2 regions of the Paenibacillus sp. S25 genome follow, and region 1 is predicted to be linked to the other one. Evidence: riboswitches for the same ligand, from Rfam matches in the RefSeq annotation. Region 1 holds a riboswitch; the other holds the start of a gene.
What was found. A riboswitch is a leader RNA that binds a small molecule or an ion and turns the genes downstream of it on or off. The one in region 1 is predicted to bind ZMP and ZTP.
Positions count from the first base shown of each region.

Region 2: it holds a riboswitch for ZMP and ZTP, as region 1 does, so the genes downstream of both, KAI37_RS23805 (TIGR01440 family protein) here and KAI37_RS04320 (bifunctional 5,10-methylenetetrahydrofolate dehydrogenase/5,10-methenyltetrahydrofolate cyclohydrolase) in region 1, are expected to answer to the same signal.

Region 1 is NZ_CP073683.1:952,426-960,555, reverse strand. Features, by position in the region: gene KAI37_RS04335 (hypothetical protein) at 1-364, opposite strand, end outside; gene KAI37_RS04330 (PadR family transcriptional regulator) at 342-887, opposite strand; gene desA (Delta(5) desaturase DesA) at 1,175-2,236, opposite strand; ZMP/ZTP riboswitch at 2,450-2,534, shown strand; gene KAI37_RS04320 (bifunctional 5,10-methylenetetrahydrofolate dehydrogenase/5,10-methenyltetrahydrofolate cyclohydrolase) at 2,645-3,511, shown strand; gene KAI37_RS04315 (cyclodeaminase/cyclohydrolase family protein) at 3,508-4,143, shown strand; gene KAI37_RS04310 (ABC transporter substrate-binding protein) at 4,362-5,354, opposite strand; gene KAI37_RS04305 (winged helix-turn-helix transcriptional regulator) at 5,549-5,941, opposite strand; gene KAI37_RS04300 (NAD(P)H-dependent oxidoreductase) at 6,085-6,759, shown strand; gene KAI37_RS04295 (S-layer homology domain-containing protein) at 6,867-8,130, opposite strand, start outside.
Region 2 is NZ_CP073683.1:5,435,291-5,443,420, reverse strand. Features, by position in the region: gene KAI37_RS23830 (FtsW/RodA/SpoVE family cell cycle protein) at 1-374, shown strand, start outside; gene spoIIR (stage II sporulation protein R) at 631-1,323, shown strand; gene KAI37_RS23820 (L-threonylcarbamoyladenylate synthase) at 1,477-2,724, shown strand; gene KAI37_RS23815 (manganese efflux pump MntP) at 2,867-3,427, shown strand; gene KAI37_RS23810 (low molecular weight protein arginine phosphatase) at 3,532-4,116, shown strand; ZMP/ZTP riboswitch at 4,194-4,275, shown strand; gene KAI37_RS23805 (TIGR01440 family protein) at 4,496-5,083, shown strand; gene KAI37_RS23800 (serine hydroxymethyltransferase) at 5,204-6,454, shown strand; gene KAI37_RS23795 (carbohydrate ABC transporter permease) at 6,630-7,511, shown strand; gene KAI37_RS23790 (carbohydrate ABC transporter permease) at 7,511-8,130, shown strand, end outside.

The sequences.
Region 1 (8,130 bases):
GAAAGTCCGCTCCAATCGTACAACTAAATTCGCAAGAGTTGTTATCAACAGGCGTGACCTTCATTTCCCATGGAACTCCAACGATGGCAGGTATCCATCGCCATATATATGCTTCTGTCTTGTCAGAGTAGAAACGCAAATGATCCTTTGTGTACTCTTTTAATTGATAGTGCTGAACAATCATCTCATTCCCCATATTTTCCACATTAACCATATAGAATTCACCATTTTCAAAATAACTGCCCATTGCCTTGTGAGCTTTTGAAAATGATTCATATTCAGCTGGAGTCATCTCAGTTACCCATTTGTACAAATCCACATTTTTAGCTGCAATCTGCAATTTAAATTTCTTTGTCATTCTCATCTTCACTATCCTTCTTTCCTGTAATTTTTCTTGTGAGTTCATCGTGCCAATTCATAATCATTTGAAAATATTCTTTGCCAAACATCAACGTCGCGTTCTCATATACATCCATCTCATGAACGTGCTTCTCTTCTATTAAGGCAAGCTTGTTATATTCACAGGCGACAGTGGTTTGAAAGCTGGCAATCAAACGAACAACCTCAAGGTCGTCAAGATATTTATAGAAGAAAAGTTTACTCAAATACTCATAATTAAAAGGGGAAAAAGTACATGGTGTTTTTAACCATTCTATAAATTCAACCTTCCCTTTTTCCGTAATACCATATGATTTTTTGAATCTGCCTTCCTCTACCACTTCTTCATAGTTGATAAGCTCCCCCTTTTCCATTTTTTTCAGCATAGGATATATGCTTCCGAAGCTGGCATCAATAAAGTTGGAAGTGCTTATCGTCATCTTCTGCTTGATTTCATATCCTGTCATATCCTTTTCGCAGAGGAACCCAAGTATTACATAAATCAACATAAAAACTATTCCTTCTTTCCTGGCATAGTGAATTATCCTTCTGAAATCAAAGGGAACTTATCTCTGTTTATATGTAGTTAATTTTTTATATATAATCGATATATATCGTTTCGATATATAAAAAGTAAAGGTTGACGATCGATTTGTCAATAGCGCTTGCTAAAAAAAGAATGAAAAGTACTGTATTTTCAATATAAACAAAAAAATCCAAAAGGATGTTATCCCTTTAGATTTCTCAAAGTAAACTGCAATTTTTCAACATCTCTTCAGAAGAGTTTTGTACAAAGTTATTTTCTTTCTGTGCTTACAACAGGTGTAGGGATGGGTTTCGTAACTGCAACACGTTTGCTGAGGAGCGGCTTCACTTGTTTAAAGGTCAAAAAGGTTTTCGTATTTTCATCCCAAAGTCGGAACTTCAAAGATTGCAGACTGCTACTCACTGTGATCGTGGTTGCCTTTTGAAGTAACGGTGTCGCTTCATGCGCTTTTTCCAAATTATAATTTGGCACTTTAGGACTCAAGTGATGAACGTGATGAAATCCGATATTGCCCGTAATCCATTGCAATACTTTAGGAAGCTTGTAGTAAGAACTGCCTTCTACGGCTGCATTAATATAACTCCACTCTTCATCATGCTCAAAATACGAATCCTCAAATTGGTGTTGTACATAGAACAGCCAGATTCCCAACATACCAGATACAAAAAAGATAGGTGCCTGTACCAGAAGGAAAGCCTGCCATCCAATAGCCCATGACAACAGTGCGTACAATACAACGATGGATATATTCGTCACATAGGTGTTCATTTTTTCCTTGCGTTTGGCTGTCTTGATATTAAAGCGATAGGAAATCAAAAAAGTATAGATCGGACCTAGTCCGAACATAACCCAAGGATTTCGATATATGCGATAGGCCAACCGTGTCCATGTGGAAGCCTCTGTGTACTCTTCTACCGTAAGCACCCACATGTCACCTGTGCCTCTTTTATCCAGATTACTGCTGGTTGCATGGTGGATCGCGTGACTATTTTTCCATTGGTGATAAGGACAGAGCGTAATAATGCCTGTAATCGTTCCCACAATGTCGTTCAGCTTGCGGCTTTTGAAGAAGGATTGATGACCACAATCATGAAAAATAATAAACGTCCGTACCACAAACCCCGATGCAACAATGGCAATTGGAAGTGTGAGCCAGTACGAAACCGACAGACTAAGATAAGCAGCATACCACAATAGGATCAGTGGACCCAAGGTATTGATGAGTTGCAGAACGCTGGATTTTGTGTTTATTTTCTCGTAGGGAGCCATATTTTTTTTCAATTGGGCTAATGGGAGTTGTGTCATACTCATTATGATCCTCCTTTAAAATGACGCCTATACCTTGATCCTGTTAGGCGTACATGTTGATCTAATCTCAGTATAAGGTAAAGCCTCTAGGCGCTGTAGTCATAAACGTCAGCTCGGGTATATGACATTTGTCATATAGACAAGTAACACAACCCGTTTTCCAAATGTTCGCGGGTTTCTTTTCTGATGATTATTTGTTAAAATATAAGGTATAATAACGCTGTATGTGACTGGCGAAGTCAGTGGAATGAACCACGAGGGAGCATACAAAAAAAGCGTACCGTTCGCCTGGGAGAAGTATTTGCAGAGGATTCGTCTGTCTTGACGACCTTGTGCAAATACTTTTTTTCGTTTTAAGACCATGACACCCTGTTGATAAATCATGCGATAAATTCAGAGGAGGCTCGGACGATGGCTATAATCATGAAATCCAAAGAAGCAGCTGAGCAAGTATATGCAACGATCCGTTCACAGGTAGAAAAAATGAAGCAGCAAGGACACCGTCCCCATCTGGCGACCCTATTGGTAGAAGGCGATCCGGCATCTGCATACTATGCACGGACCAAGCAAAAAATAGCGGAGAAGCTGGGCATCTCATTTCATCTCCATACTTTTGATCGTCATGTTAGCGAAGCCGAGCTACTGCACCTGATCGGCAGTCTGAACGATGCATCCCATGTACATGGCATTATGCTGGAACTGCCGCTTCCCCAACATCTTTCTGCCTCCGTTATTAAACAATCCATCGCCCCCTACAAGGATATTGATGGAATAACACCTGATAACAAGCTGGCTACCGTAACAGGTGACGCCGGACTATATCCCGCAACACCTCAAGCCTGTATCGAGCTGCTCAAGCATTACGGTCACACCTTGGCAGGCAAAAATGTCACTCTCGTGGGCATCGGGCAGACAGTGGGACTTCCCCTTTTCCACATGCTGCAAAGAGAAAATGCCACCGTTACCGCCTGTCATGCAGGTACGCGTGATATCGCAGAGCATCTGAGCCATGCAGACATTGCCTTCGTTGCAGTCGGATGCCCTGATGTGATTACGCAGGATATGGTCCATCCTGGTCTGATTCTCGTGGATGCAGGAATTAACGAGACGCTGGAAGGAAAAATCGTGGGTGACGCTGCTTCAAACGTGGGTGAAAAGGTACATGCCATTTCTCCGGTTCCCGGCGGTGTTGGCACCTTAACGACTGCGATTTTGTACAAAAATCTGCTCAAAGCGATACATCTGCAACACTACTCCAGAGAGGTGGTCTATTCATGAGTGAACTGTCGTGGAACAATTCCATCGGACATTTTCTGCAAGAGGCTGCAAGTGCAGCGCCTACCCCCGGCGGAGGAAGTGTATCCGCATTGGCTGCGGCACTAGGCGCGGCTATGACCTCCATGACCGCCAACCTTTCACAAGGAGAAAAATATGCGCACATCCATGAACAAATCACGGATGTCATTAGTAGCATGGAAAGATTGTCTACACATTGTGAGGAACTAATGGTCGCAGACATCCAATCCTTTGAACAGTACATGACCGCACTGCGCTTGCCCAAGGAAACAGACGAAGAAAAGCGCTATCGTACCCATTCCTTACAGACAGCGGTGATCGCTGCCATTGAGGTACCCATGCGTCTGCTGGAAGTATGCCGGGACGGATTGTCGCAAGCCTACAACATTGTGGAAATGTCCAATAAAAATGTGATTTCGGATCTTGGCATCGGCGCGATCCTGTTCGAAGCAGCAGCTCAATCTGCCCTGCTTACCGTCGACATTAACCTTGCTTCGCTGAAAGACTTGGACGTCAAATACTCCTATGAGACCAAGACAGCCGCACTCATCCGTGAAATCGGACAAATCAAAGACCAAACCTTGTTGATGGTGCGCAGTCGAATAGCGAATTAGTCTGCTCATAACCGTGTTTAACCTGTTCCAAAACATTTCTTCAAAAAATAACTGATTGGATACAAAAAGAAGATACTATTGAAATTACGACGAAATAGTCAATAAAAAACCAGTCCAAACATGATTCATGTTGGACTGGTTTTTTATGCTATATACTGCGTATATTATACGACTTCCTATCTGTTTTGGACAATTCGTCACAACGCAGAATCTCACACCTATTGTTTAGCTTTATTCTCTTTTTCTCTTTCGACCAGCATATCTACGATCATATCAATTTGCCCGGTAATAGCGATTGGATCATAGCGATAATATGTATCAAAATCGTTAAAGAACACTCTATTGTTCTTTACCGCAGGAAGATTCCCCCATACAGCGGACGATTTCAGTTGCTTGAGCGCGTCACCCTTTTTCTCCGGGTCATACGTAGTCAGGAACATATAATCTGCGTCATACTGTGGCAATACCTCCATCGAAAGCTGCACCGTTTGTTCCTTGGAGTTCGCTGTTTTCTTTGGCATGTTCAGTTTGAGCGCATTGTACACAGCTTGACCGCCCCGCCCCGCATTGTCGCCAAAGATCCAAAGTGCGTTTTTGTCCGTCAGCTCATACAGACCGAAAGTCGCCTTTTCGTCAATCACACCTTTAAGACGTGCGCGACCTTCAGCGGCCTTTTTATCAAATGCAGTAATAAATTGCTCAGCCTTCTCCTTTTCCCCGGTGATATCGCCGAACAGCTTGACCGTATCATAGATATTAGTCGTCGTACCGTACGGAATGTACAGGGTAGGTGCGATTTTTGAAAGAGCCTCATAATTCGTATCCTTCATAACCACGATCAGATCGGGTTTGAGTTCCAGCGTCTTTTCCAAATTGGTCGGATCACCCACCTCTTTGGTTCCTTTTTCCTTCAGCAAATCGGTCAGAAAAGGATTTTGAAACGCAGTCGGCTCCACACCCACCACGTTAGCACCCACGGACAGCAATTCTCCGCCGTAAAAATCCGTTACAATGCGCTGGGGCTTAGCAGGAATTTGAATATCCCCTTTAACCGTTTTAAAGCTTCTAGTCTCTCCAGTAGTAGCCGACTCTTGCTTATCTCCTGAAGATGAAGCCGGATTACTTCCATTGTTATTTCCGCCGCAAGCGCTGATGAATACAGACAATACAAGTAACATAGCTGTCATCATAAAATACGATTTTCTTTTCAACTGATTAGCCCCCTATATATTGTGAAGATGATCTTCCCGATACACATGATAATGATTATCAATATCGTAAGAAATATATCAAGCGTCGTCCTTACTGTCAACTGAAAAACGAACTTTGCATCATTTCACTTTAAAAATGAAAAGACCTGCCAAAATGATGGCCAGGTCTTTTTTCGTGGAGCCGTCTCAAAAACCTACACATTGGGGCTAGGTTGCTGAAGGCTGCTTTCTGGTGGTCGCTGTTTTGTTTTATATTCTTCTCCCCAATCCTTCATCAGGTTAATAATCGGGATCAGCGTTTTTCCAAATTCAGTTAGAGAGTATTCGACCTTAGGAGGAACCTGTTGGTAGACTTCACGGTGAACGACTCCGTCCTCTTCCAGCTCACGCAATTGGAGTGTCAGCATACGTTGAGTAATTCCCGGACAGATCCGCCGAAAATCACTAAATCGCTTAGTCCCATACATAAGATGATATAAAATAATCCCTTTCCATTTGCCCCCAATCACGTCCAGCGTGAACTCAACTGGACACGCCTGATCATTTCCAGCGGTACATTCCCCAAAGCCGCCTTTCCGATTGCGCATAGGCTTTTCTCCTCCTTGGTATCATTTTATATACTACAGCACATTAATGTGCGTACTTCAAAAACGATCATGTATATTCTAATATTAAGCATGTCACTTGGTAAGCGTCAATTTTAATCACATCCATAAGGAGTGGAATAACGATGGAAACCTTAACTACTACTAAAGATCAAATCTTATCTGCATACGAGTTCAGACATGCAACGAAGGAATTTGATAGCCATAAGAAAATTAGCGATTCTGACTTCGACTTTATTCTTGAAACAGGCCGTTTATCCCCGAGTTCGTTTGGCTTTGAACCCTGGAAATTTGTTGTCGTTCAGAGTAACGCTATGCGTGAGAAGCTGCTGCCTTACTCTTGGGGGGCCCAAAAACAACTGCCAACAGCCAGTCATTTTGTACTCATCCTCTCTAGACTTCCTGAAGATATGGTAGCCTCCTCCGATTATATCAAGAGTATGATGGAGAACGTGCAGCAATTACCCGCTGAAGTGATTCAAGGCAGAGAGAAAGTGTATGATGCCTTTCTCAAATCAGATTTTGGGCTGGAGGAAAATAAAAGAGCCTTGTTCGAGTGGGGCTGCCGACAAACCTACATCGCACTGGGTAACATGATGACTGCCGCAGCTCAAATCGGCATTGATTCCTGTCCTATCGAAGGTTTTAATAAACAGGAAATCGAACGCATCCTCTCCGAAGAAGGCATTATGGATGCCGAACATTTCGGTATTTCCTGTATGGTGGCATTTGGATACCGTCTGAACGAGCCGCGAGGCAAAACCCGGCGATCTGTAGATCAGGTTATTGAATGGGTGTAAAACCTTTTCTCTAAAACAAAGGGGCGTCCCACAACCATTTCCATGGCTGTTGGGACACCCCCTTTTCATAAAACCTCAAGTCTTAAAAATTCTGTCATTCCAAACCCTTACTGATAGTTTACTTCTTCTGCAAAGTAAATCTCCTTCAAACGATCCTTTACGCGCTGAATTTCATCTGCTGTTAACGGAGCTGTAGGATGCAGCTTAAAGTTCCTTCCAGTGACATAGCTTACATCCGTGTTCTTATCCAGATTGTATGCCATCTTCGGAACCGGACTTCGGGTATAGTCAGTAAAGTCAATAATGGACCATGCCGCATCTCCATCCTCCTTGGATAAAATAATCCGCTGTGAGGCGTTTTCAGTCCACAAGTAACGCAGATTGGCTGGTGAATTATTGGAGTCCATAACTGCCTTAAAGCCTGAGCCTCTAAACATGAGCGAAAACTCCGTATGATCATTACTCAATCCAGCTACCGATTCATAAATCTGTTTCAGCCCGTCCACGCCCACAATCTCAACCTCACGGTCAACAGGGAAGTGATTCACAAAGTTCTCCCATATTTGAGACATGTTATGGTTTTTGGCAAGCCAGTTGACATCCAAAATAATGGACATGTAGTTTACTGTATTCAAACGTTGATACGGGTTATCTAAATACTGCTGCGCTATATACAGTTGTGGTGCCGCATCCGTTTCGGTCACATATGGATCGCCCGGATGGAGAGTCCAACGTGAGGAATCTTTGGTATAACGTGATCCAATCGGATCAATCGTAATCGAGTTCATAAATACGATACCGCTATTATTTGTAAGCCCCTGTGCCGGAACAATCGGATTATCCTTATGGGACCAGTAAGGCATCAAAGGTGACCCCTCACCATACATGTTGTTCACATTATACTGTGTAGCCGACCACCCCATCGCTGAGGTGATCTTAAAATGATCCTTAAGCCATTGGGCCTGCTCAGGATTCACCGTAAAGCCGGTCAATGATTTAGGCAGATACTTTCGATATTGGTCTGTATCCATGCTTTCAAACACCGAAGGTGATCCCAACGAACCAGATTGGTGCAGCTCATTGAGTGCATTATAACGATACATATACAACCACTCGTTCATCTGTGCTTCCCATTCAGGGAGACCAAACAGATTATTCGGATACCCATCCAAAATTCCGACTTCATCGCCATACTGATCCACGTATTCCAAAACCTTTTTAAGCTGCGGACGATTTGATTCCACGAAAATAAATCTATTTTCCATGGCCCACGTCACTTTTACGTTGGGACCAAAGTGATCCATCAGTAATTGACGTGACTGCTCAATTTGCTCTACCGTGGTCGTACTGCCCGCATCTTTTCCCTGCAGC
Region 2 (8,130 bases), 1.5 Mb from region 1:
CGGATTCTATTTTTGTGGTCGTAGCGGAGGAATTTGGGTTTGTAGGCTCTTCAGTGCTGCTATTGCTATATTTTATCTTGATTCACCGAATGATCTTGATTTCGCTGGAATGCCGGGATCGCGCCGGACCGTATATTATTGTCGGGATTGTGTCTATGTTGCTGTATCAGATTTTTGAGAATATTGGTGCGTTTCTGGGCATTATGCCGCTTACGGGGATTACGCTCCCGTTCATAAGTTATGGTGGTACCTCGTTGCTTATTAACATGGCTAGTATCGGCTTGGTTATGAGTATTAAGGTGCACGGTCAAGAGCTGGAGGATGATCTGCCACAGCCTTCCAGACTAAGCTTGACGAAGGCAAAAAAAGCCTAGTATAGGTGGAATGTGGCTAGATAATGATTGGTATTTGTGTGAGTTGAAACGGTGCAACGAGAGAGTCCAGATTGTGAAATCTGGGCTTTTTCATATTCCTCGGTGAGGGTCAGAAGCTTGGTGTAGCATGGTTTAAGGGTATATTGAAGAAAATCTGTAAAGTGGTCCTGAATCTTTTACAAGAATTATAGGTTTAGACTCTCCCAAACCGGACAGACTGATAGACATGATAGAGTTTGGGTTTGGGGGGACGAAAATGAGAAGTTGGGTAAAGCAAGCCGCAATGATACTATTTTGTATTTCGTTATTAATGATGTCTTGGGAAGGTCAAAAGACGGATGCTGCTATGACCACTGGAACAAGAGGAACCTTAGCATCAGGAGTGGCAACAGCAGGGCTGGAAGTGATTCCACATGACTCCATTCGACTGCGTATTTTGGCCAATTCGGATCGCCCGGAGGATCAGTTGGTTAAACGCGAAATACGGGACGCTATTGTGCAGCAGATGAATGCCTGGGTGGGTGAGCTGGAAAACCCGCAAAGCTTAGACCAAGCGAGATCATTGATTGGTACTCATTTACCTGAAATTGACCGTTTGGTAGGTACGGAACTGGCTCGTCGCGGCATTGCGTATGATCATCAGGTGGAACTGGCGAGCGTACCTTTCCCAACGAAAATGTACGGTGGTCTTGTCTACCCGGCAGGGAATTATGAAGCACTTCGGGTTACGCTGGGGCAAGGAAAAGGTCAAAATTGGTGGTGCGTGCTGTTTCCTCCGCTATGTTTTATTGATGCAGGCAGTGGGGAAGCAACGGCACAAACTGTATCAGCAAAAACGAATCACGGAGATAGTCGGACGAATGCTACTGACAAGGAGCCGGAAGTACGTTTTTTTCTGTGGGATGCACTTGCGGGACTGTGTAACTGGGTGAGTGGTTTGTTTGCCTAAACGTTGAGGAGTGTAAGTTTCCCCATATGCTATAATGGAACTTACGATAGATATACACATGGCAGAGCCAAATGAACTGATCTTTCAAAGTAGCTTTATGGGGATCAAACGAAATAACTGGCTTGTATGACAATAAGATATGGGATGATCTGAATGAGCGATAAATCGAATCAAATGCAAGACTTGCGTGGAGAATTTGTGCAAAAGGAAAAACCTGAGCAAAAGCTAGGTGAACAGGGAATTCGCGAGCTGAAGCAGGCATTGAAGTCTTCCCATACACAATGGTGGGATGTAAGATGTTTGGTTCCTGTGAGCAACACTGACGGGGATGTTTCTGATGAAATTTGGGATGAACAGACTCGGATCGCGGCGGAAAAGGGCATACGCGAGGCCGCCTTACTCCTCCAAGCTGGAGAGACGGTAGCCTTTCCTACGGAGACCGTGTACGGCCTGGGGGCCGATGCTCGTAGTACAAAAGCGGTGGAGGCGGTATTCACTGCCAAAGGGCGCCCCTCCGATAACCCGCTCATTGTACATATTTCTGATGCTGATCAATTAGAGGGTATGGTAGCAGAAATAAATGATACAGCCCGAGCGCTGATGAATATGTTCTGGCCGGGACCGTTGACTCTCGTATTGCCAGTGGTGCCGCAGGCACTGTCATCGCGTGTGACAGCCGGACTGGACACGGTTGGTGTACGCATGCCGGATCATCCGATAGCGCTTCGTTTGATCGCTGAAGCGGGTTGTCCGCTGGCTGCGCCAAGCGCCAACCGGTCGGGAAGGCCCAGCCCCACCCTTGCACAGCATGTGCGGGAGGATCTGGAGGGCCGCATCGGCGGCATTTTAGACGGAGGTCCCACGGGGGTGGGGCTGGAGTCCACGGTGGTGCAGGCGGGTGACGACGGAACCGTCACCATTCTGCGTCCCGGCGGCGTGACGGCCGAGCAGCTCGCTGCGGTTGCTCGCGCTGTCGTGCTGGACCCGGCGTTGGCCGCTACGCCTGGGGAAGACGCGGACAGCCCGGCGCCGCGCTCACCGGGCATGAAGTACACGCACTACGCGCCGCGAGGCCGCTTGAGCGTGGTACAAGGCCCGTCGTCCGTTGAGGTGACGGGCTGGATTCGCGCCGCGCTGGTGGAGGCTTCCGCGCGCGGGGAGCGCACGGCAGTGCTCGCGTTCGACGAGCATGCCGCCGGCTACGCCGGAGAGCGCGTCTACACGCTAGGCAAGCTGGACGCGCTCCATGAGGCAGCGCAGCGCCTGTATGGCGTGCTGCGCTGTTGCGACGAGGACGGCGTCACCTACATTTTGTCGGAATCCTGTCCGCCGAAAGGATTGGGAGACGCCGTCATGAACCGCCTGCTTAAAGCGGCAGGTCACCGAATCGTCCGCTTGTAGCTTCTGTCGAATCAGAGCCTCTTATATTAAATTTTCCTCCTTCCTCGTCTCGGTATGGGGTACTTTCAGTGTATGCTTGTACTGATTTCCCCCTTGTCCGCATAACGTGTACAAGAACAGACGGATAATGGAGGGATGGAGTATGCTGGCAGCCTCTGCCCATGCCGGGCAGGTTGTAACGATTCTGATCATGGCGGTAGCGCTAGGAATGGATGCGTTATCGCTGGGCGTAGGGATCGGCATGAAGGGGATACGCCTGCGAGACGTGCTGCGCATCAGTACTGTTATTGGCTTTTTTCACATTCTGATGCCATTGCTGGGAATGTTCACAGGCCATTATATGAGTTCTTTATTAGGTCATGTGACGGCCTACTTCGCAGGGGGTCTACTCATCCTTTTGGGCGGGCATATGGTGTATAATTCCTTTAAAGGGGACGGCGTACAGGTGTTGGATCATCGTTCGCCTTTAGGCCTTTTGCTGTTTGCACTTGGGGTGAGCGTTGACTCATTTTCTGTAGGAGTGTCACTGGGTATGTTCCAGAGTGATCTGGTGCTGTCCGTTCTGGCGTTTGGTTTTTGCGGGGGAGCAATGGCAATGTTGGGCTTGTTGCTGGGTCGCAAGGTCAGCCGCAATCTAGGAGATTATGGAGAAGCAGTGGGCGGTGCCATTTTGCTGGCATTCGGCTTTATGTTTATGTTTTGATTTTAGCGTAGACAGTGTAAAATAAATGCAGGATTATAGTAAGGGATTAGAATTATAGTAATCCTCTGTTTATATATTTTTTTAACATACGGGGGGTGAAAACGTTGAAGAATATCTTATTCGTATGCACAGGGAATACCTGTCGCAGTCCAATGGCTGAAGGGATGCTGCGTAAGTTGGCTGCTGAGCATGGGCTAGAACTGGAAGTGCGTTCTGCGGGAGTAGCCGCGATGGAAGGCACGCCGTTATCCCGACATGCAGAGGCGGTTCTACGTGATCATGATATATCCGATCAGATCACTTCCACCCCTTTGAGCGACGAGCTTGCCGGGTGGGCGCATCTGATCTTAACCTTGACGCAAGGACATAAACAGCACGTAATTCAGCGCTTTCCCCAAACGGCGGGCAAAGTATTTACGCTTAAGGAATATGTGGAGAACCGGGATGCGGTGTTGAATGATGTACAGGAGTTGGATGGTTTATATGCTTCACAGCAGTTGATGGCTTCACTCGGACAAGAGCTATCGGCGCAGGAGCGTGAACGAATGATTGAATTACACCAACGGATTCCGGGCTTTGATATTTCTGATCCGTTTGGCGGTTCGCGGGAAGATTACGATGTCACAGCTGCGGAAATCCGTACGGCGCTGCATAAGCTGCTGGACAAGCTAAAGGCTTCTTCCGAATAAAATTGGTATTACTCATCTGTTTGTACGGAATCTGTTGATTTTCGGCGGTTAATCCGTTAAGATAAGGTGGAAAAATGAGAATCCGATGTGACTGGCGACAAAAGTGGGATTAACCACGATGGAGCATCGGATATACGGCCGGTCGCCTGGGCAAAAGAGCAATTCCACATAGGTGTGGACTGCTCTTTTTTTCATATACAAGTTATGCCAGATTTTTAGCTGAGAGTTGATTCCATTAAAGGTTCTTCCATTTTTTCTGCTCGAAATCTGAAACATCGGCTATAATATAGTCAGATTGTGATCAGGAGAGAGTGTGTTGAACTTGGGGCATGAGACCGTGCCTAGTCTCTGAGAGGCTGTTCAACCAAAGGAGGTTCCAATGGTGGAACAATTAGATCATGAGATTCCGCTGGAAGCACAGACCACTTCTGTCGTGCGGGAAATCGCAGAAGCAGCCAGTCTCAAGGCTGGTCGCCTGCTGGTTATTGGCGTTAGCACAAGTGAAGTGGCTGGAAGTCGGATTGGTACGGCGGGAGCGCTCGATGTGGCTCAGCAACTGTTGTCTGGAGTAGAGTCCGTTCGCAGGGAGTATGGCTTTGATGTGGCGTTTCAATGCTGTGAGCATTTGAATCGAGCGCTGGTCGTTGAACGGGCTGTGCTGGAGCGATTGGGACTGATGGAGGTTGCAGCTGTTCCTGTTCGTACAGCAGGAGGCTCTATGGCTACCGTCGCCTATCGTTCTATGATCGACGCGTGTTTGGCGGCGAACGTGCAGGCTCATGCCGGGATAGACATCGGCGAAACGCTGATTGGCATGCATCTGCGCCCCATTGCCGTTCCGTTTCGCCCAAGCCTTCGCTGGATTGGCGAAGCACGTGTGACAGCAGCGTTCACCCGTCCTCCACTTATTGGCGGACAACGGGCGGTGTACAGTCTGGAGCAAGAAGTCGGCGGAAACTGCGATTAGCATTTGGCATGGCGGCATGTTTGTACTAATCTTTTTTGCATTGATGATGAGGTACCCAACAGAGGAACAGGCGTTTGCTTGTATACCCAACAATTGACTATGGAGAGGGAGTAATCAATCATGATGGAACACCTGCGTAAAAGTGACCCGGCAGTGATGGAAGCAATGGGACTTGAACTGAAACGGCAACGCCACAATATCGAGCTAATCGCATCCGAGAACATTGTCAGTGAAGCAGTAATGGAAGCCATGGGCTCCGTGCTGACGAATAAATATGCTGAAGGTTATCCGAACAAGCGCTACTATGGTGGCTGTGAGCATGTAGATATCGTTGAAGACATCGCACGTGACCGCGCGAAAGAACTGTTCGGCGCCGAGCATGCTAACGTGCAGCCTCACTCTGGAGCACAAGCCAATATGGCGGTGTATCTGGCAGCTCTCAAACCTGGAGATACTGTACTGGGTATGAATCTGGCGCATGGTGGTCATTTAACACACGGAAGTCCGGTAAACGCCTCCGGCTTGTTGTATAACTTTGCTGCCTATGGTGTGCGCGAAGACAACTTCCGCATCGACTACGATGAAGTGCGCAAGGCAGCCTTTAAGCACCGCCCTCGTCTAATTGTAGCTGGCGCGAGTGCATATCCGCGTACTATTGATTTTGAAGCTTTTGCTTCCATTGCCAATGATGTAGGTGCTTTGTTCATGGTGGATATGGCACATATCGCAGGTCTTGTGGCAGCGGGAATTCACCCAAGTCCAGTTCCGCATGCCCAATTTGTAACAACAACGACACACAAAACGCTACGTGGTCCGCGTGGGGGTCTGATTCTGACTCGTAAAGCATGGGCGCAAGCGATTGATAAAGCTATTTTCCCTGGTACTCAAGGGGGGCCACTGATGCATGTGATCGCGTCCAAAGCGGTTGCTTTGGGTGAAGCGCTCCAGCCATCGTTCAAAACCTATGCGCAAAACGTAGTTCGCAACGCACAGGTGCTGGCTGAAACACTGCTGGCTGAGGGGATTAACATTGTATCTGGTGGTACGGATAACCATCTGATGCTGTTGGATACGCGCAATTTGAATATCACAGGTAAAGAAGCGGAGCATGTATTGGATTCCGTGGGCATCACAGTCAATAAAAACGCGATTCCTTTTGACCCGACCAGTCCATTCGTAACAAGCGGAATTCGTATTGGTACACCTGCTGCAACATCTCGTGGTATGGATGAAGAGGCTATGGTCAAAATCGGTAAAATCATTGCCGAAACCCTTAAAAACCCGAAAGATGATACTGTATTGTCCAAAGCAAGCCAAGCGGTTGGCGAGTTGACAGATAAGTTCCCAATTTATCCAGGAACTCAATACTAATTCATCGACATTCATAATCTTTATGTTATAGGCTGTTTTCCTTCCTTAAGCCGGAGGAGAACAGCCTTTTTTTGCTTCCGAACGACTCGAAACTTACATTTTTGGGTAATAAGCGATTACAGTAAGGGTTTATGGCGCGCGTTCCTTCATGATCTACGACAAAGGAGTGATTGCATTGAGTCAAAGAAAATCCGCGCAATTATTGCAGCAAATCGTATTTGTAGGACCGATGGCGTTGTTTTTCGTCTTGATTATGGTCATTCCGTTCCTGCTGGGGTTGTATTATTCCATGACGAACTGGGATGGAGTATCTGAAAATATTCGATGGCTCGGGCTAGGGAATTACGTTCATATTTTTAGGGATGATCCAGATTTCCGTAATGCGTTCTGGTTTACGGTCCGGTTTACCGTATGTGGTGTCATTCTGACGAACCTGATTGGTTTTTTCCTAGCCTATGCACTTACCAAACCGTTGCGTACCCGTAATGCACTGCGAACTGTATTTTTTATGCCCAATATGATTGGCGGCTTGCTGCTCGGCTTTATCTGGCAATTTATATTTGTACGGGGCTTTTCTGCAGTAGGGGAGGCAACAGGGCTTTCCTTTTTTAAACTGCCGTGGCTGGGTGATGGGCCAACTGCTTTTTGGGGAACTGTCATAGTGTTTGTGTGGCAATATGCAGGTTATCTCATGGTTATTTACATATCCTCGTTAAATAATGTCCCGCATGCCCTTATTGAATCGGCCCAAATCGACGGTGCGAGCCGAAGACAGATTTTGCGTCATATCGTAGTGCCACTTATTATGCCAGCGGTGACTGTCTGCTTGTTCCTGGCGATATCCTGGTCCTTTAAAGTATTTGAGTTGAATTTGGCTCTCACGAAGGGGGGACCTTTCAAGTCGACAGAGTCTGTAGCGTTGGACATATATAATGAAGCGTTTACAAATAATCGACTTGGATTAGGGACTGCCAAAGCTATGATTTTCTTTGTGGTCGTTGCGATCATTACCAGCATTCAGGTGCGTCTCACGAAGAAAAAGGAGGTCGAAATGTAATGGGAAAAACGTCAAACTATCGCTTGGGCACATGGGTTGCTGAAATATTGCTTATTGTGATCGGGTTAATCTTTCTGGTTCCGTTCTATTTTTTGCTCGTAAACTCCGTTAAATCCTTTGGCGACATTTTGGCCCATTCCGCTTCGTGGCCGACAACCTTCCGTTTTGAAAACTATGCTAATGCCTGGAATAAAATAAACTTTCCCACAGCACTGGGGAATTCACTGATTGTCACGATCGTCTGTAATGCGCTTTTGCTTCTAATCAGCTCGATGGCCGCTTACCAGATGGTTCGGCATGACACTCTTTTTAATCGGTTCCTATTCGGTTTGCTTGTGGCTGCGATGGTAGTTCCCTTTCAATCGATTATGTTGCCGCTTATGGAAGTGTCCAACGTATTGAGCTTGAACAACAGTATACCGGGACTGATCTTATGTTATCTGGGTTTTGGAGCGCCTTTATCCGTTTTTCTTTTTCATGGCTTTATTAAAACGGTACCTATTGAGATCGAGCAGGCAGCAAGGGTGGACGGTTCATCCCGGTACGGGGTGTTCTTTCGCATCGTTTGTCCACTGCTGCTGCCTATGTTCGTAACTGTACTTATTTTGAATACCTTATG